Regions from separate parts of the Streptomyces sp. PsTaAH-124 genome, predicted to be linked through region 1. Evidence: riboswitches for the same ligand, from Rfam matches in the RefSeq annotation. Region 1 holds a riboswitch; each other region holds the start of a gene.
The links. Region 1 has a riboswitch for thiamine pyrophosphate ahead of B086_RS0118840 (thiamine ABC transporter substrate-binding protein). Riboswitches for the same ligand answer to the same signal wherever they lie in the genome.

Region 1 (4,205 bases):
GCCAATCAAAGCCGCATAGCGTAGCAATCCGGGCAAATCTTTTGGACTAGCCGCATCGAACAAACGCCCCATGAGTCAACGTGAAGCTCGAAGTTCGTTGAAAGCTGTAGCTAAGCGTTCGAATTGCTGTTGATCATTGGTGTAAGACGGTTGCTTGGTGTGACGCCGTACTGTGCGAGCCGCGCACGAGGGACGGACGATCGCCGGGGCCGTCTGTGGGCCGTCCGAGGTGGATCGGCGACGACAGATGGCGACCGCCAGTGACAGGCGTCCAGGCCGTGACCCGCAGGTCACCCAAGTCGATCTGCGACACTGGTACCACCATGCCCAAGCCCGGAGAACTCACTTTCGTCGCGCCGCGCGGAGCCCAGAAGCCGCCGCGGCATCTTGCCGATCTCTCGCCCGCCGAGCGCAAGGAGGCTGTGGCCGCGATCGGTGAGAAGCCGTTCCGTGCCAAGCAGCTCTCGCAGCACTACTTCGCGCGGTACGCGCACGACCCCGAGCAGTGGACGGACATCCCGGCCGGCTCGCGGGAGAAGCTGCGCGAGGCGCTGCTGCCGGAGCTGATGACGGTCGTACGGCATCTGTCGACCGACGAGGGGACGACGCGCAAGACGCTGTGGCGGATGTTCGACGGGACGCTCGTCGAGTCGGTGCTGATGCGCTACCCGGACCGGGTGACCATGTGCATCAGCTCGCAGGCCGGGTGCGGGATGAACTGCCCGTTCTGCGCGACCGGGCAGGCCGGACTCGACCGCAATCTGTCGACCGCCGAGATCGTGCACCAGATCGTGGACGGCATGCGCGCGCTGCGCGACGGCGAGGTGCCGGGCGGACCGGCGCGGCTGTCCAACATCGTGTTCATGGGCATGGGCGAGCCGCTGGCCAACTACAAGCGGGTGATCGGCGCCATCCGTGCCCTGACCGACCCGGAGCCGGACGGGGTCGGGCTGTCGCAGCGCGGCATCACCGTGTCCACGGTCGGCCTGGTCCCGGCGATCAACCGGTTCACCGACGAGGGCCTCAAGTGCCGGCTCGCGATCTCCCTGCACGCCCCCGACGACGAGCTGCGCGACACCCTCGTGCCGGTCAACACGCGGTGGAAGGTGCGGGAGGTGCTGGACGCCGGGTTCGAGTACACCGCCCGGTCCGGGCGGCGGTTGTCCATCGAGTACGCGCTGATCCGGGACATCAACGACCAGGCGTGGCGCGGCGACCGGCTCGGCCGCCTCCTCCGGGGCAAGCCGGTGCACGTCAACCTCATCCCGCTCAACCCGACGCCGGGCTCCCAGTGGACCGCCTCGCGGCCCGAGGACGAGAAGGCGTTCGTCGAGGCGATCGCCGCGCACGGAGTGCCGGTGACGGTCCGGGACACCCGCGGCCAGGAGATCGACGGGGCGTGCGGACAGCTGGCCGCCACGGAGCGGTAGCCGAGCGGTGGCCCAGCGACAGCCGGGCGGTAGTCTGAGGGCCGTACAACACATCTTCATATTCCGACAGGGGAGCGCCACAGCGCTGAGAGTGCGGCACCGGCCGCAGACCCTCTGAACCTCGCCCAGGTCATTCTGGGTAGGAAGTTCGGTCATCACTCGAGCTGTTGCGCCCTGCCCGGCGTCCCGCGTCCCGCGCGGTCACCGGGCAGGGCCGCGTCTCTTCCTGGCCACCATCCAGGAGGAAAATCCAGTGCACCACAAGACGTTCGCCGCCGCGGCGGCCGGCCTCGGCCTCGTCGCCCTCTCCGCGTGCGGGTCCTCCGGGGGCGAGGCGGACAACTCCACGACCGTGACCGTGGTCAGCCACGACTCGTGGGCCGCGTCCAAGAGTGTCGTCGCGGACTTCGAGAAGCGCTCCGGATACAAGGTCCGCATCCTCAAGGACGGCGACGCCGGACAGGCCGTCAACAAGGCCATCCTCACCAAGGACAACCCGCAGGGCGACGTCTTCTTCGGCGTCGACAACACGCTGCTCTCCCGCGCCCTCGACAACGGCCTCTTCCAGCCGTACGAGGCGAAGGACTCCGGCACGGTCGACCGGCGCTACCGCGTCGACCAGGCCAAGCACCGCGTCACGCCCGTCGACACCGGCGACATCTGCGTCAACTACGACAAGAAGTACTTCGCCGACCACAAGCTGGCCCCGCCCGCCTCCTTCGACGACCTCCTGAAGCCGCAGTACAGGAACCTCCTGGTCACCGAGAACGCGGCGACCTCCTCGCCCGGCCTCGGCTTCCTGCTCGGCACCGCCGCCCAGTACGGCGAGAAGGGCTGGCAGGACTACTGGAAGAAGCTGAAGGACAACGGCGTCAAGGTCGTCGACGGCTGGGAGCAGGCGTACAACCAGGAGTTCTCCGGCTCCGCGGGCGGCCGGAAGGCCAAGGGCGACCGGCCGCTCGCCGTCTCCTACGCCTCCTCGCCGCCCGCCGAGGTCATCTATGCCGACCCCAGGCCGAAGACCGCGCCGACCGGCGTCGTGGACGCCACCTGCTTCCGGCAGGTCGAGTACGCCGGGCTGCTCAGCAACGCCGGGAACACCAAGGGCGGCAAGGCGTTCCTCGACTTCCTGCTCAGCAAGGAGTTCCAGCAGGACATGCCGCTGAACATGTTCGTCTACCCGGTGCGCGCGGGCGCCGCCGTGCCCGCCGACTTCACGGCGTACGGCCCGCAGGCCAAGGACCCCCGGACCATGGCCCCCGACCGCATCGCCGCCAACCGCGACCAGTGGGTCAAGACGTGGTCCTCCCTCGTAGTGAAGTAGCCCCCGCGGCAGGCCCCGCCGCGGGGGACCGGGCGCGGCGCCGCCGGGCGAACGCGGCGCGGCTCGGCCTGATGGCCGCGCCCGTCGCGTTCTTCGCGCTGTTCTTCGCCTACCCGGTGGCCGCGATCGTCCGGCGCGGCCTGTACTCCGGCGGCGCCTGGCAGTGGGGCCCGTTCGGCGAGGTGCTGGGCCGGGCCGACATCCGGCACGTGCTGTGGTTCACCACCTGGCAGGCGCTGGCCTCCACCGCGCTCACCCTGCTGATCGCCCTGCCCGGCGCCTATGTGTTCGCCCGCTACGACTTCCCGGGACGGAATGTACTGCGGGCCGTGGTCACCGTGCCGTTCGTGCTGCCCACGGTCGTCGTCGGCACCGCCTTCCTCGCCCTCGTCGGACGCGGCGGCCTCCTCGACGACCTGTGGGGGGTGCGCCTGGACACCACCGTGTGGGCGATCCTCCTCGCCCATGTCTTCTTCAACTACGCCGTCGTCGTACGGACCGTGGGCGGCCTGTGGGCCCAGCTCGACCCGCGGCAGGAGGAGGCCGCGCGGATGCTCGGCGCCTCGCCGCTGACGGCCTGGCGCAAGGTCACCCTGCCCGCCCTGGCACCCGCCGTCGCCGCCGCCGCGCTGATGGTCTTCCTGTTCACCTTCACCTCCTTCGGCGTGGTGCAGATCCTCGGCGGCCCCGGCTTCTCCACCCTCGAAGTGGAGATCTACCGGCAGACCTCGCAGATGTTCGACCTGTCCACGGCCGCCGTCCTCACCCTCGTGCAGTTCGCCGCCGTGGGCGCGATCCTCGCCGTGCACGCCTGGACCGTACGGCGCCGGGAGAGCGCGCTGCGGCTGGTGGACGCCGCCCGCACCGCCCGCCGCCCGCGCGGCGCCGGACAGTGGACGCTGCTGGCCGCCGTCCTCGCGAGCATCGCGCTGCTCGTGCTGCTGCCGCTCGCCGTGCTGGTGCAGCGCTCGCTCACCGCACCCGGCTTCGGCTACTACCGCGCGCTGACCGACCCGGACGGCGGCACCTTCCTGGTCGCGCCGCTCCACGCGGTCGGCGCCTCCCTGTCCTACGCCGCCGCCGCGACCGCCATCGCCGTCGCCGTCGGCTCCCTCGCCGCCGCCGCGCTCACCCGGCGGGACGCCGGACGCCTCGTCCGCGGCTTCGACGCACTGCTGATGGTGCCGCTCGGCGTGTCGGCGGTGACCGTGGGCTTCGGTTTCCTGATCGCCCTGGACAAGCCCCCGCTGGACCTCAGGCAGTCCTGGATCCTGGTCCCGCTCGCACAGGCCCTGGTCGGCGTGCCCTTCGTCGTACGGACCATGCTGCCGGTGCTGCGCGCGGTCGACGTACGGCTGCGTGAGGCGGCGGCCGTGCTCGGGGCGTCGCCGTGGCGGGTGTGGCGCGAGGTGGACCTCCCGCTGGTGCGGCGGGCACTGCTGATCGCCGCC
Region 2 (4,205 bases), on a different contig from region 1:
CTTCGGCCGGTACGTGATCCCGCTCGTCCGCGAGGAGGTCGCCAGGCGCGACGCCGAACGCGCGGCCACGGCCGCCGCCGACGCGGCCGGGCAGGGTTCCCGGGTGCTGGCGCAGGCGGGTGAACGGGCGTGAGACACAGGCGACCTGAGCGGCCGTCAGGTGTGTGCGCCGCCCGCGAGCGCGACCCTGGCGATCTCGACGGCGGTGGCGTCCGACGCCATGGAGCACAGCACCTGCCCGCCGACGTGCTGGAACCGTATGCGCTGGACGGTCATGCGGTTGCCGCCCTGGCCGACCGTCGTGGTCTCGGCGCGCTCCACCACGCGGATGTCCCGCCAGGGGTGCGCGACGGCCTCGTCCCTGCCGGTGAGGACGAGGCCGCCGTCGAAGGCATGCATGCGGGGCAGGCGGCCGTCGCGGTGCCTCTCGTGGCGCAGGGCCGCGAGGGGCAGCGCGACGGCGAGGGCCAGGAAGGCGGCGCCGAGCGCGGTGACCGCCGTGCCGTGGGAACCGGCGGTCAGGCCGATCCCCGGCGCCAGCAGGACGACTCCCGCCCCGAAGCCCGCGCAGCCGACGTCCCCGCCGCCGAGCGCACGGGTGGCGCGGTGCGCGCCGAACCCGTGCCGCTCCGCGACCCGGGCCGCATGCTCGGTCGCGGCAACCGCCCCGGACCGCGCGGCCCGCGCCCCCGTGGCGTTCCCCGCCTTCTCGTGCGCCACCCGGCCCACCGCCTTCCCCTGCGGCCCCGCCCGGCCCGTCCGCGGGACACCTCGCTGCGGTGAGCATGCCCAACTACGGGTTGGCGCGCACGGTTTCGGCGAGATCGGTGCTCTCGGCGGCCGGTGCCGTCAGCGCCGCAGCCGCAGCCCCCGCAGCGGCGCGTAGACGAGCAGCGCGGCCACGAACGCCACCGGATAGGCGAGGTCGGCGCCGTGCAGCGCCTCGGCGGCCGGACCCAGGTAGAGGCCGGTGTTCATGAAGGGCACCGCGGCGGCGAAGGCGACGGCGAACGCCGTCAGCGCGGGCCACCACGGCTGCGGGCGGGCCGTCTCCTCGGCCAGGTCGACCGGGCGGCCGCCGCGGGCCCGTGCGCGGGCGGCCCAGTCGACGATGACGACGGCGCAGAACCCGGGGATCCAGTACCCGACGAAGAGCAGGACGTTCTGGAAGCGGGCGGTGGTGTCGGCGGCGTGCATCCAGAGCACCAGCGGGAAGCCGAGGACCGCGGCGAACGCGGCGGCCACCGGGCGTGGCAGGCGCACCCCCATCGTCTGGAGGGCCAGCGAGCCGCTGTAGTCGTTCATGGCGTTGCTGCACAGGGCCGCCAGGGCGACCGCGAGCAGCCCGAACGCGCCGAGGGCGCCGCCGCCGAGGAGCCGGTCGACGCCCCGGGCGGTCTGGTCGGTGAACTGGGCGGCACCCCACAGGCCGAGCGCCTGCACCGCGACGAACGACAGGCCGATGCCGAGCAGGGTGCACCAGAACATGCGCGGACGGGAGGCCGTCCGGGGCAGATAGCGGCTGAAGTCGCTGGCGTAGGGGGCCCAGGACAGGGCGAGGCTCAGCGCGACGGTGCAGGTCAGGACGAACGCCCCGGCCCGGTCGGCGCCGTGCGCGGTGGCGCTCGCGCCGGTGTGGCCGCCGTCGGCGAGCTTGACGGCGACGACGGTGAAGGCCGCGGCGAGCCCGAACGTCATGACCGTCTGGAGGCGGTGGATCGCCTCGTAGCCGAGCACGCCCAGCGCGCCCTGTCCCGCCATCATCACCAGCACCCCGGCCCAGAACGGCCAGCCGCAGAGCTGGGCCAGCGCGTCCCCGCCGAACAGGCCGATCAGGGCGTCCCAGGCGATGGAGGACAGCCATTGCAGCGCGCCCGGCACCGTGACGGCCCGGCCGAAGGCGAGGCGGGCCAGCGGCAGCTGCGCCGCACCGGTCCGGCTGCCCCAGGTGCCCAGGTAGGCGGTCGGCACCGCGCCCAGCAGGGTGCCGAGGACGACGGCGGCCAGCGCGGTCGGGAAGTCCAGGCCGAGCGTGATGCCGACCGTGCCGGTGAACACGCCGGTCATGGTCAGATTGGGGGCGAACCAGACGGTGAACAGCCGCGCGGGGCTGCCGTAGCGGGCGTCCTCGGGGACCGGGGCGATGCCCCGCGCCTCCATGCGCAGATCGCCCGGGGCCGTCGGCATCCGCCCGTCGAAGACGTGCCGGGGATCTCCGGGGGCCGCTTCACCGCGGGCATACGGCACTGACATGTGACATCCCTCCGCCAGTCCTAACTGGTTCAGGTTCGACGGGTGTGATCTCAGCCCCCGTGCGGGGGCACCCCGTGTCCAGGTACGCCGGTCAGGATAGCCCCGCCCTCCCCGGCGGCGTCGGGGAGGGCGGGGCAGGGCGGGGGAGGGGAGGGGCGGGTCAGCGGCCGGTGCCGGGCTCCGGGTCCAGGGCGAGGACGGCGAAGGTGGCCAGCCAGTGGTCGGTGGTGAAGTCGCCGCGCTCCACGGCGGGCAGGCCCGCCGCGAGATGGGCGTCGGCGGCCCCGGCGAGCCGGGCGCGGACCGGTCCGTCCGGCAGCGCCGCCGCCAGGGAGCGCAGCGCGGCGGCCCGGCTGAGGGCGAGGCCGAGCAGATGGCCGATCTGCGGATCGGTGTGGTCGGAGACCACGGGCACGTCCAGCGGCGGGCAGGGCGCCCCGGTGCCCAGGGCGGGCAGGAACCGGTCGAGCCAGGACGCGAACCGCTCCGGCTCCAGCACCCGGCGCACGGCGTCGGCCTCGGTCAGGGCGGGAGACAGGAAGTCCTGGCCGGAGGGCTCCCAGTGCGCGGGCGCGTCGTGGTCGTCGGCGAACCAGGCCAGCAGCCGGTCCCGCACGGCACGGTCGGTCGCGGGGGACAGCTCGCCCGAGTCGAGGGCGAGGCCGAGCGCGAAGGCGCTGTTGGGGTGGTTGCCGTGGCGTACGGGATAGGTGGCCTTGGGCAGCCAGTCGGCCAGCAGCCGGTCGACGGCGGCGACGCCCGGTGCCAGCGCCGCGGCCCAGCGGGCGCCCGGCTCGCCGCCGTGGGCGCGGCACTCGGCGGCGAGCGCGAGGAGCCAGGCCCAGCCGTAGGGCCGCTCGAAGGAGGGCCGGTCGAGCAGGTAGGCGGCCTCGGCGGCGATGTGCCCGGTGCTGAGGTGCCGGTCGAGCACGGCGGTGAACGGCGCGGTGCCGGGCAGCGCGGGGGTGCCGCCGTAGCGGCGCAGCAGCCGTACCAGCAGCCAGTGCATGTGGACGCTGGAGTGCCAGTCGTAGGCGCCGTAGAAGGCCGGATGGAGGGTGCTGGGCCGGGTGTCCTCGTCCGGGGCGGCCACCAGGTGGGCGGGGAAGTTGGGGTACTCGCGGGTGATGTTGGCCAGGGCGAGCCGGGCGAAGGGCGCCGCGTGGGAGGCGAGGGGCATCAGTGGGTGGCCCCCTCGGTGACGCGCAGGTCCTGTCCGGCGGGTGTGCTCGCGGCGGCGGCCAGCAGGGCGCGCAGCCCGCGGGCCACGGTGGCGGGCTCCAGGGCGGGCGCGGAGCCGTCGGTGACCTGCTCCGGCGCCCAGGGCACGTGCACGAAGCCGCCGCGCACCCCGGGGAACTCGGTGGCGAGCAGATGGCCGAGGCCGTAGGCGACGTGGTTGCAGACGAAGGTGCCCGCGGTGTTCGAGACGGCGGCCGGGACACCGGCGGCGCGCAGGGCGGCCACGCACGCCTTCACCGGGAGTGTGGAGAAGTAGGCGGCGGGGCCGCCGGGGATCACGGGCTCGTCGACGGGCTGGGCGCCGGCGTTGTCGGGGATGCGGGCGTCGTCGATGTTGACGGCGACGCGTTCGACGGTGACGGCGGGCCGGCCGCCCGCCTGGCCCAGGCACACGACGAGGTCGGGGGCGCTCGCCCGGACGGCGTCCCGCAGCGCGTCGAGGGCGGCACCGAAGACGCAGGGCAGCTCGGCGGCGGTGACGCCGAGGCCGGTGGGCGGTTCGGCGGCCAGCAGCGAGGCCGCCTGCCAGGACGGGTTCACCTGTTCGCCGCCGAACGGGGCGAAGCCGGTGACGAGCACACGGGTCATGGGGCTTCCTTGAGGAGGTACGAGGGCCAGGGGGCGGGACGGCGGGCGCGGCGGCCCGCGGGCTCAGAAGGCGAAGACCGCCATGATCACGATGCAGCAGCCCAGCAGCGGGATCGCCGTGG
Region 3 (4,205 bases), on a different contig from region 1:
TTCGACGCGCATCTCGACGAGGCCCTGGACCGCATTCTGGCGGAAGAGCAGAGCGCGGGCTGAAGCGTTTCGGCAACCGAGTGTGCGGAGGAGTAACGCTTCACCACACGGTCCGTGACCTTTTCGCCGTCCCTGCGGGCCATGGTCCCGCCCGGGGGCGGATCACCGTTTGCGGCGCCTGCCCCGGCCGCCGCGCGCCGGTGCGGGCAGCCCCGCCGCGGCAGGGGCGGCCACCGGCTGCGGCCGGTCGGCCGCGACGACGAGAGCCGCCAGCGCCGTGGTGACCGGCACCGAGGCGACCAGGCCGATCGAGCCCACGAGCGTGCGCACGATCTCCTCGGCGACGAGTTCGCTGGTGGCCACCGTCCCCACGCTGCTCTGCGCGATCGAGAAGAGCAGCAGCAGCGGCAGCGCCGCGCCCGCGTAGGCCAGGACCAGGGTGTTGACGACGGACGCGATGTGGTCGCGCCCGATCCGGATGCCCGCGCGGTACAGCCCCCGCCAGCCCATCGCCGGATTGGCCTCGTGCAGCTCCCAGACCGCCGATGTCTGCGTGACCGTCACGTCGTCGAGGACACCGAGCGACCCGATGATCACCCCGGCGAGCAGCAGGCCGCTCATGTCGATCGACGGATACAGGCCATGGATCAGTCCGGTGTTGTCGTCGGTGTTGCCGGTGAGGGAGGCCCAGCCGATGAACAGCGAACCCAGGACGCCGATCAGCACCAGCGAGACCAGCGTGCCGAGTACGGCCACCGAGGTACGGGCGGACAGGCCATGGCACATGTACAGCGCGATCAGCATGATCGCGCTCGCTCCCACCACGGCCACGACCAGCGGATTCGACCCTTGCAGGATCGCGGGCAGGATGAAGAGGTCCAGCACCACGAAGCTGATGGCCAGCGCGACCAGCGCCATCACCCCGCGCATCCGCCCGACGACCACGACGGCGAGTGCGAAGATTCCGGCCAGCAGCGCCATGGGGAAGCCGCGGCTCACATCCGTGACCGAGTACTGCAACTCCCTCGGCGCGGCGGGCTCGTAGGCGGCCACGATCCTCTCGCCCTGGTGCAACTGCCGCGACTGGTCCGGCTGCACGATCTCCGTGAAGGTACGCCCCTTGTCCTTTCCGGTGTCGACGCGGATCGTGGCCTTCTTGCAGGTGCCGGACGCCTGCGCCTGGGCGGAGGCGCCCTCGGCGGTGGAGGTGTCGCCGGTCGGTGTGTCGCCCGAGGTGTTCACCGCCTTGCAGCTCACCGCCACCACCTGGGTGACCGTGGCCTGCTGCGTCTGCCGGTCGAAGCCCACGCCGGTGCGCTGGTGTGCGGGGGCGCCGCCGGGCCAGAGCACGACGAGCCCGACCACCACGGCGGCGGCGAACGGGACCAGAACCGCAGCGATGATCTTGCGGAGGTGCTGCGAGACAGGCGCGGCCGGGCCATGACTGTGGCCGTGCGCATGCCCGTGACCGTGTCCGGATCCATGGCCGTGCCCGGACTCGGGGCCGGGGCGTGGTTCCGGCGGCGGATGGGGGAACTGCTGCGTCGTGGTCACCGACCGATCATCGCAAGAACGCCGGGGGCCCACTGTTCACCGCGCCACACATGGCGCTAGCGTGGAGGCACCTTTGCACACGCGGGAGCTCGGAGCACCGGGCTGAGAGGGCGCTGACCTTCGTCTTCGCGATGTTTCACGTGGAACGTACGACGTTCCCCGGGAAATGCCGCCGGACGGAAGCCGCTGCGTCGACCGCCGAACCTGTTACCGGGTAATGCCGGCGTAGGGAGTAGGTCTCATGACCAACAAGGACGCACGCACGCCTGCCTCCGTCCAGGACGAACAGTCCCCGGAGGCCGGGAAATCCATCGGCTGGCACAAGGCGTATGTCGAGGGCACCCGCCCCGACCTGCGGGTGCCGGTCCGTCAGGTGCACCTCACCAACGGGGAGTCGGTCACCCTCTACGACACCTCGGGCGCGTACACCGACCCGCTCGTGGACACCGACGTCCGGCGCGGTCTGCCGCCGCTGCGGGAGAACTGGATCATCGCCCGCGGCGACACCGAGGAGTACGCGGGCCGTCCCGTCCGTCCCGAGGACGACGGGATCAAGCACACCTCGCCGCGCGGAGGACTGCGCAACCTCGACGCGGTGTTCCCCGGCCGGCCGCGCCAGCCGCGGCGGGGGCGCGGCGGACAGGCGGTGACGCAGCTGGCCTATGCGCGCCGCGGGGAGATCACCCCCGAGATGGAGTTCGTGGCCCTCCGGGAGAACGTCTCCCCCGAGGTCGTCCGTGAGGAGATCGCCGCCGGCCGTGCGGTGCTCCCGGCCAATGTGAACCACCCGGAGATCGAGCCGATGATCATCGGCAAGCGGTTCCTGGTGAAGGTCAACGCCAACATCGGCAACTCTGCGGTCACCTCCTCGATCGAGGAGGAGGTCGAGAAGATGACGTGGGCGACCCGCTGGGGCGCCGACACCGTCATGGACCTTTCCACCGGCCGCAACATCCACACCACACGCGAGTGGGTGCTGCGCAACTCCCCCGTCCCCATCGGCACGGTGCCGCTCTATCAGGCCCTGGAGAAGGTCGACGGCAGGGCCGAGGAGCTGACCTGGGAGGTCTACAAGGACACGGTCATCGAGCAGGCCGAACAGGGCGTGGACTACATGACGGTCCACGCCGGCGTACGCCTCGCGTATGTGCCGCTGACCGCGAACCGCAAGACCGGCATCGTCTCGCGCGGCGGCTCGATCATGGCGGCCTGGTGCCTCGCGCACCACAAGGAGTCGTTCCTCTACGAGAACTTCGAGGAACTCTGCGAGATCCTCGCCGCCTACGACGTCACGTACTCGCTCGGCGACGGCCTCAGGCCCGGATCCATCGCGGACGCCAACGACGAGGCACAGTTCGCGGAGCTGCGCACGCTCGGGGAACTCAACACGATCGCCAAGCGTTTCCACGTACAGACGATGATCGAGGGCCCGGGACATGTCCCGATGCACAAGATCAAGGAGAACATCGACCTTCAGCAGGAGATCTGCGATGAAGCTCCGTTCTATACGCTCGGCCCGCTGACGACCGACGTCGCCCCGGCGTACGACCACATCACCTCCGGTATCGGCGCCGCCATGATCGCCTGGTGGGGCACGGCCATGCTCTGCTACGTCACGCCCAAGGAGCACCTCGGCCTGCCCAACCGTGACGACGTCAAGACCGGCGTCATCACCTACAAGATCGCCGCCCATGCGGCCGACCTCGCCAAGGGGCACCCGGGAGCCCAGGAATGGGACGACGCGCTCTCCGACGCCCGGTTCGAGTTCCGGTGGGAGGACCAGTTCAACCTGGCCCTCGACCCGGACACGGCCCGGGAGTTCCACGACGAGACCCTTCCGGCGGAGCCCGCCAAGACCGCCCACTTCTGCTCCATGTGCGGTCCGAAGTTCTGCTCGATGAAGATCTCGCAGGACATCCGCCGCGAGCACGGCACCGGCCGGGCCGAGACCGACATCGAGGAGGGCATGGCCCAGAAGTCGAAGGAGTTCGCCGCGGCGGGCAACCGGGTGTACCTGCCGATCGCGGAGTGAGACCGGTGTGACAGCCGGCGGCTGCCGGTGCCGGAGGGGGCGGCGGATCCCGTCCCCGTCCGGCACCGGTCCGGTCGCTCACTCCGGGCGGTGTTCCGGACCCCCGAAGTCCGGGCTGGAGAAGTCCGGGCTGGAGTAGCTCGGACGGGAGCCCGGGGCCGCCCCGTCGTCCGGGCTGCTGAAGCCGGGGCGGCCGTAGCCCAGATGCGGCATCCGGCCGCTCGGGGCCGCGGGGTCCACGCGGTGCGGCGCCGCACCGGCGGAGGCCGCGAGGGCCTCGCGCAGGAACGGCAGGAGGCCCCGTTCGAGCAGGGCCTCGCGCCAGGCGTCCCGGGCCCGTGCGAGGTCCTCGTCGAGGACGCCGTACGGCACGGCGTCCGGTGCGGGCCGGTTGCGCAGCGCGGTGGCCAGCAGTGCCACACCGGCCGCCAGGAGGGCCGCCGCGGTCACGGCGCCGAACACCCAGCCGACGGTGACCAGACTCTGCGCGAAGGCCGGTGCCGGGTCGAGGGCCTTCAGGGCGTAGCCGACGAGGAGGAAGAGGGCGGCGGCGATCCCGGCGAGGACGGGGGCGAGAACCGCGACCACCGCGGCGGCCCCCGCGCCGCCGGTCTCCACG
Region 4 (4,205 bases), on a different contig from region 1:
GGGGCGCGCGCGGCGCGCACGCCCCGCACGGCTCGGTGGGCCGGTCGTCCCGGCCGCGGACTCAGACGGCCAGCGCCTGGGCGCGGCGCTTCACCTCCGTGCCACGGTTCTCGCTGAGGGCCTGCGCGGGGGTGCCGGGCAGGCTGGGGTCGGGAGTGAAGAGCCACTCGATCATCTCTTCGGCCGTGAAGCCGTCGTCCCGCAGCAGGGTCAGGGTCCCGGTCAGGCCCTTGACGACCTTGTCCCCGTCGATGAAGGCGGCGGGGACGTGCAGCGCGCGGTTCTCACCCCGGCGTACGGCGATGAGCTGGCCCTCCTTCACCAGCTGCCGCACACGCGTCACCTCGACGCCGAGCATCTCGGCGATATCGGGGAGGGTGAGCCAGGCGGGGACGAGCCCATCGGTCTTCGCGTCAATCTCGGTCACGGAACCAAGCGTGCCATCTGCCACTGACACGCGGAAGCCGACCCCGTCCACCCGGGCGGCGCGGCGGCGCCGCGCCCCGGGACCTCTCCTAGGGCCTGTCGTCAAATTCCCGCCTGCCCCGCGACGCCATGCACGCACTCTCGCCGCACCGGGACCCGACCCGAGTACGTCCAGTACGCAGGCCAGGACCCGGCACGCCGAGAGCACGCACCTGACGCCGCGAAGCCCGCCCTCCGGGCGGACGACGGGAATTTGACGACAGGCCCTAGGCGACGGCCGTCTTCAGCGGCCGCGCCGGGTCCGCCAGCAGCTCGGGGTCCATCGGCGCGCCCCCCTCGATCAGCCGTCTGCCCTGGGCGAGATCCCGCGGCCGGCCGACCGCCAACAGGGCGACCAGCCGCCCCTGGCGCAGCCAGCAGACCGTCCACGCCGGGCCGGACGGCTCGCCGCGCCAGACCATGGCGTCGGCCGCCGTGTGGTGCCCGGCGTACTGCACGAACCGGCCGAACTGCTCGGACCAGAAGTACGGCACCGGGTCGTAGGCCGCGGGGGTCAGGCCGATCACGTCGGCGGCGACGGTGCGCGGCCCCTGGAGCGCGTTGTCCCAGTGGTGGACCAGCAGGCGTTCGCCGTAGCGGCGCGAGGGGAAGGAGGCGCAGTCGCCGACCGCGTACACGTCCGGCGCGCCGGTGCGCAGACGGTCGTCGGCGAGCACTTCGCCCCACTCGCCCAGGGCGATGCCGGAACCGGCCAGCCAGCCGGTGGCGGGGCGGGCGCCGATACCGACGACCACGGCGCCCGCGGGCAGCCGCTCGCCGTCGTCGAGGACGACCGCGCCGGGCTCGACGGCCGCCACGCGCGCGTGGGTGCGCAGTACGGCGCCGCTGTCGGCGTACCAGGCGGTCATCGGCGCGGCCACCTCGGCGGGCAGGACGCCCGCCAGCGGCCGGCCCGCGGCCTCCACGACCGTCACGGCGCAGCCCGCCTCGCGCGCGGCGGTGGCGAACTCGGCGCCGATCCAGCCGGCGCCGACCACCACGACGTCCCGCTGCCCGGCGAGGACCGGGCGCAGCCGTTCGGCGTCGTCCAGGGTGCGCAGCAGGTGCACACCGGGGACGTCCTCGGTGCCGGGCAGCCGCACCGGTTCGGCGCCGGTGGCCAGGACGAGCACGTCGTACGGGACGGGCCCCTCGGAGGTGTCGAGCACATGGGCGTCGGTGCGTACGGCCAGGGCCGCGCAGCCCAGGCGCAGCTCGACGCCGAGGGCCTCGAAGTCGACGTCGAAGGCGGAGCCCTCGGCCTTGCCGAGCAGGACGGCCTTGGACAGCGGCGGCCGGTCGTAGGGCTGGTGGGGTTCGGCGCCGATCAGGGTGACCGTGCCGGTGAAGCCCTGTTCGCGCAGGGCGACCGCGGTCTGCACGCCGGCCATGCCCGCGCCGACGACGACCACGCGCCGCGGCTGCGGCGCGCCCTGCCGGGTCCGCCCGTGCTCCTGCTCCTGCGCCTGTCCCGGTTCCGGTGTCTGCTCGCTCACCCGATCACCATAGTCACCTGACAAGGCGTCAGGCAGGGGGCCGGTCCGGGCGCGGGTGCCGGTCCGGTCCGGGCCCCGGTCCGCGGGGAGGCGGCGCACCGGAGGCTCCCTTACAGGGGCGCTGCTCGTGGGGCTAGGCTGGCGACCGTACAAGCACTCGCGGGAGCCCGGACGCACCGGGCTGAGAGGGAGGCTGGCGGCCTCCGACCGTACGAACCTGATCCGGGTCATGCCGGCGAAGGGAGGGGCTGGACGCCCATGTCGTCGCCACGTACGTCAGACGTCCTCGTCGTCGGGGGCGGAATCATCGGGCTCGTGACCGCCTGGCGGGCGGCCCTGCGCGGGCTGTCCACGGCCGTGGTGGACCCCGAGCCGGGCGGCGGGGCCGCGCAGGTGGCGGCCGGGATGCTGGCCGCCGTCACGGAGCTGCACTACGGCGAGGAGACGCTGCTCGGCCTGAACCTGGCCTCGGCCCGCCGCTATCCGGACTTCGCGGCCGAGCTGACCGAGGCCACCGGGCACGACCTCGGCTACCGCCGCTGCGGCACGCTGGCCGTCGCGCTGGACGCCGACGACCGCGCCCACCTGCGGGACCTGCACGCCCTGCAACTGCGCTGCGGGCTGGAGGCGGAGTGGCTGTCCGGGCGGGACTGCCGCCGGCTGGAGCCGATGCTCGCACCGGGTGTGCGCGGCGGCCTGCGGGTGGACGGCGACCACCAGATCGATCCGCGCCGCCTGTCCGCCGCCCTGGTGGCCGCCTGCGAGCACGCCGGGGTGGTCTTCCACCGCGACCGGGCCGAGCGGCTCACCCTCGCCCGGGACCGGGCCGCGGGCTGCGTCCTGCGCGACGGCACGGCGCTCGCCGCCGAGCAGGTGGTGCTGGCCGCCGGCAGCCTCAGCGGACGCCTGGCGGGGGTCCCGGACGAGGTGCTGCCGCCGGTGCGCCCGGTCAAGGGGCAGGTGCTGCGGCTGACCGTGCCGAAGCGGTACGCGCCGTTCCTGAGCCGTACCGTGCGCGCCGTGGTGCGCGGCGGCCACGTCTACCTGGTGCCGCGTCTGAACGGCGAGCTGGTCGTCGGTGCCACCAGCGAGGAGCTGGGCTGGGACACGACGGTGACCGCGGGCGGCGTCTACGAGCTGCTGCGCGACGCGCACGAGCTGGTGCCCGGGATCACCGAGCTGCCGCTGACCGAGACCCGCGCCGGGCTGCGTCCCGGTTCCCCGGACAACGCCCCGCTGCTCGGCCCGACCGGTCTGGACGGGCTGCTGCTGGCCACCGGGCACCATCGCAACGGTGTGCTGCTCACCCCGGTCACCGGCGACGTCATGGCGCACGTCCTGACCACCGGCGCGCTGCCGGACGAGGCCCGTCCCTTCACCCCGCGGCGGTTCGCCGCCTCCCGCACGGAGCAGCCCGTATGAACACCTCCGCACCCCTGCCCCCGTCCCCGCTCCTGTCCGTCTCCGTCAACGGCGAGCCGCGCGAGATCGCGCCCGGCACGGCCCTGGACGCAGTCGTGCGCGCCGTGACCGCAGCGCCCTCCGGGGTGGCCGCCGCCGTCAACGAGACCGTCGTCCCGCGCGCGCAGTGGCCCGCCACCGCGCTGTCCGAGGGCGACCGCGTCGAGATCCTCACCGCTGTCCAAGGAGGCTGACCCATGGCCGACGACCCCTTCCTCCTGGGAGGCACGTCCTACACCTCCCGGCTGATCATGGGCACCGGCGGTGCGCCCAGCCTGGACGTGCTGGAACGGTCCCTGGTGGCCTCCGGCACCGAGCTGACCACGGTCGCGATGCGCCGGGTGGACCCCTCCTCGCACGGTTCCGTGCTGTCCGTGCTGGACCGGCTCGGCATCCGGGTGCTGCCCAACACGGCGGGCTGCTTCACGGCGGGCGAGGCGGTGCTGACCGCCCGGCTGGCCCGCGAGGCGCTCGGCACCGACCTGGTCAAGCTGGAGGTCATCGCCGACGAGCGCACCCTGCTGCCGGACCCGATCGAGCTGCTGGACGCGGCGGAGACGCTGGTCGACGACGGCTTCACGGTGCTGCCGTACACCAACGACGACCCGGTGCTCGCCCGCAGGCTCCAGGACGTGGGCTGTGCCGCGGTCATGCCGCTGGGCTCGCCGATCGGCTCCGGCCTCGGCATCCGCAATCCGCACAACTTCGAGCTGATCGTGGAGCACGCGCGCGTGCCGGTGATCCTGGACGCGGGCGCCGGTACGGCCTCCGACGTGGCGCTGG

Region 2: another riboswitch for thiamine pyrophosphate. It lies ahead of B086_RS0111745 (purine-cytosine permease family protein); the one in region 1 lies ahead of B086_RS0118840 (thiamine ABC transporter substrate-binding protein).
Region 3: another riboswitch for thiamine pyrophosphate. It lies ahead of thiC (phosphomethylpyrimidine synthase ThiC); the one in region 1 lies ahead of B086_RS0118840 (thiamine ABC transporter substrate-binding protein).
Region 4: another riboswitch for thiamine pyrophosphate. It lies ahead of thiO (glycine oxidase ThiO); the one in region 1 lies ahead of B086_RS0118840 (thiamine ABC transporter substrate-binding protein).

The regions. Positions count from the first base shown of each region.
Region 1 is NZ_KB892171.1:100,636-104,840, forward strand. It holds gene rlmN (23S rRNA (adenine(2503)-C(2))-methyltransferase RlmN) at 324-1,430, shown strand; TPP riboswitch at 1,489-1,594, shown strand; gene B086_RS0118840 (thiamine ABC transporter substrate-binding protein) at 1,684-2,754, shown strand; gene B086_RS0118845 (ABC transporter permease) at 2,826-4,205, shown strand, end outside.
Region 2 is NZ_KB892164.1:212,870-217,074, forward strand. It holds gene B086_RS0111735 (LLM class flavin-dependent oxidoreductase) at 1-133, shown strand, start outside; gene B086_RS0111740 (hypothetical protein) at 157-720, opposite strand; gene B086_RS0111745 (purine-cytosine permease family protein) at 850-2,253, opposite strand; TPP riboswitch at 2,243-2,338, opposite strand; gene B086_RS0111750 (DUF2891 domain-containing protein) at 2,414-3,433, opposite strand; gene pcp (pyroglutamyl-peptidase I) at 3,433-4,083, opposite strand; gene B086_RS0111760 (DUF979 domain-containing protein) at 4,147-4,205, opposite strand, start outside.
Region 3 is NZ_KB892163.1:64,828-69,032, forward strand. It holds gene B086_RS0109905 (SsgA family sporulation/cell division regulator) at 1-63, shown strand, start outside; gene B086_RS0109910 (YibE/F family protein) at 163-1,554, opposite strand; TPP riboswitch at 1,626-1,803, shown strand; gene thiC (phosphomethylpyrimidine synthase ThiC) at 1,796-3,586, shown strand; gene B086_RS0109920 (hypothetical protein) at 3,665-4,205, opposite strand, start outside.
Region 4 is NZ_KB892169.1:142,639-146,843, reverse strand. It holds gene B086_RS0116125 (Rv2175c family DNA-binding protein) at 62-427, opposite strand; gene B086_RS0116120 (FAD-dependent oxidoreductase) at 693-1,961, opposite strand; TPP riboswitch at 2,111-2,222, shown strand; gene thiO (glycine oxidase ThiO) at 2,220-3,383, shown strand; gene thiS (sulfur carrier protein ThiS) at 3,416-3,616, shown strand; gene B086_RS0116105 (thiazole synthase) at 3,620-4,205, shown strand, end outside.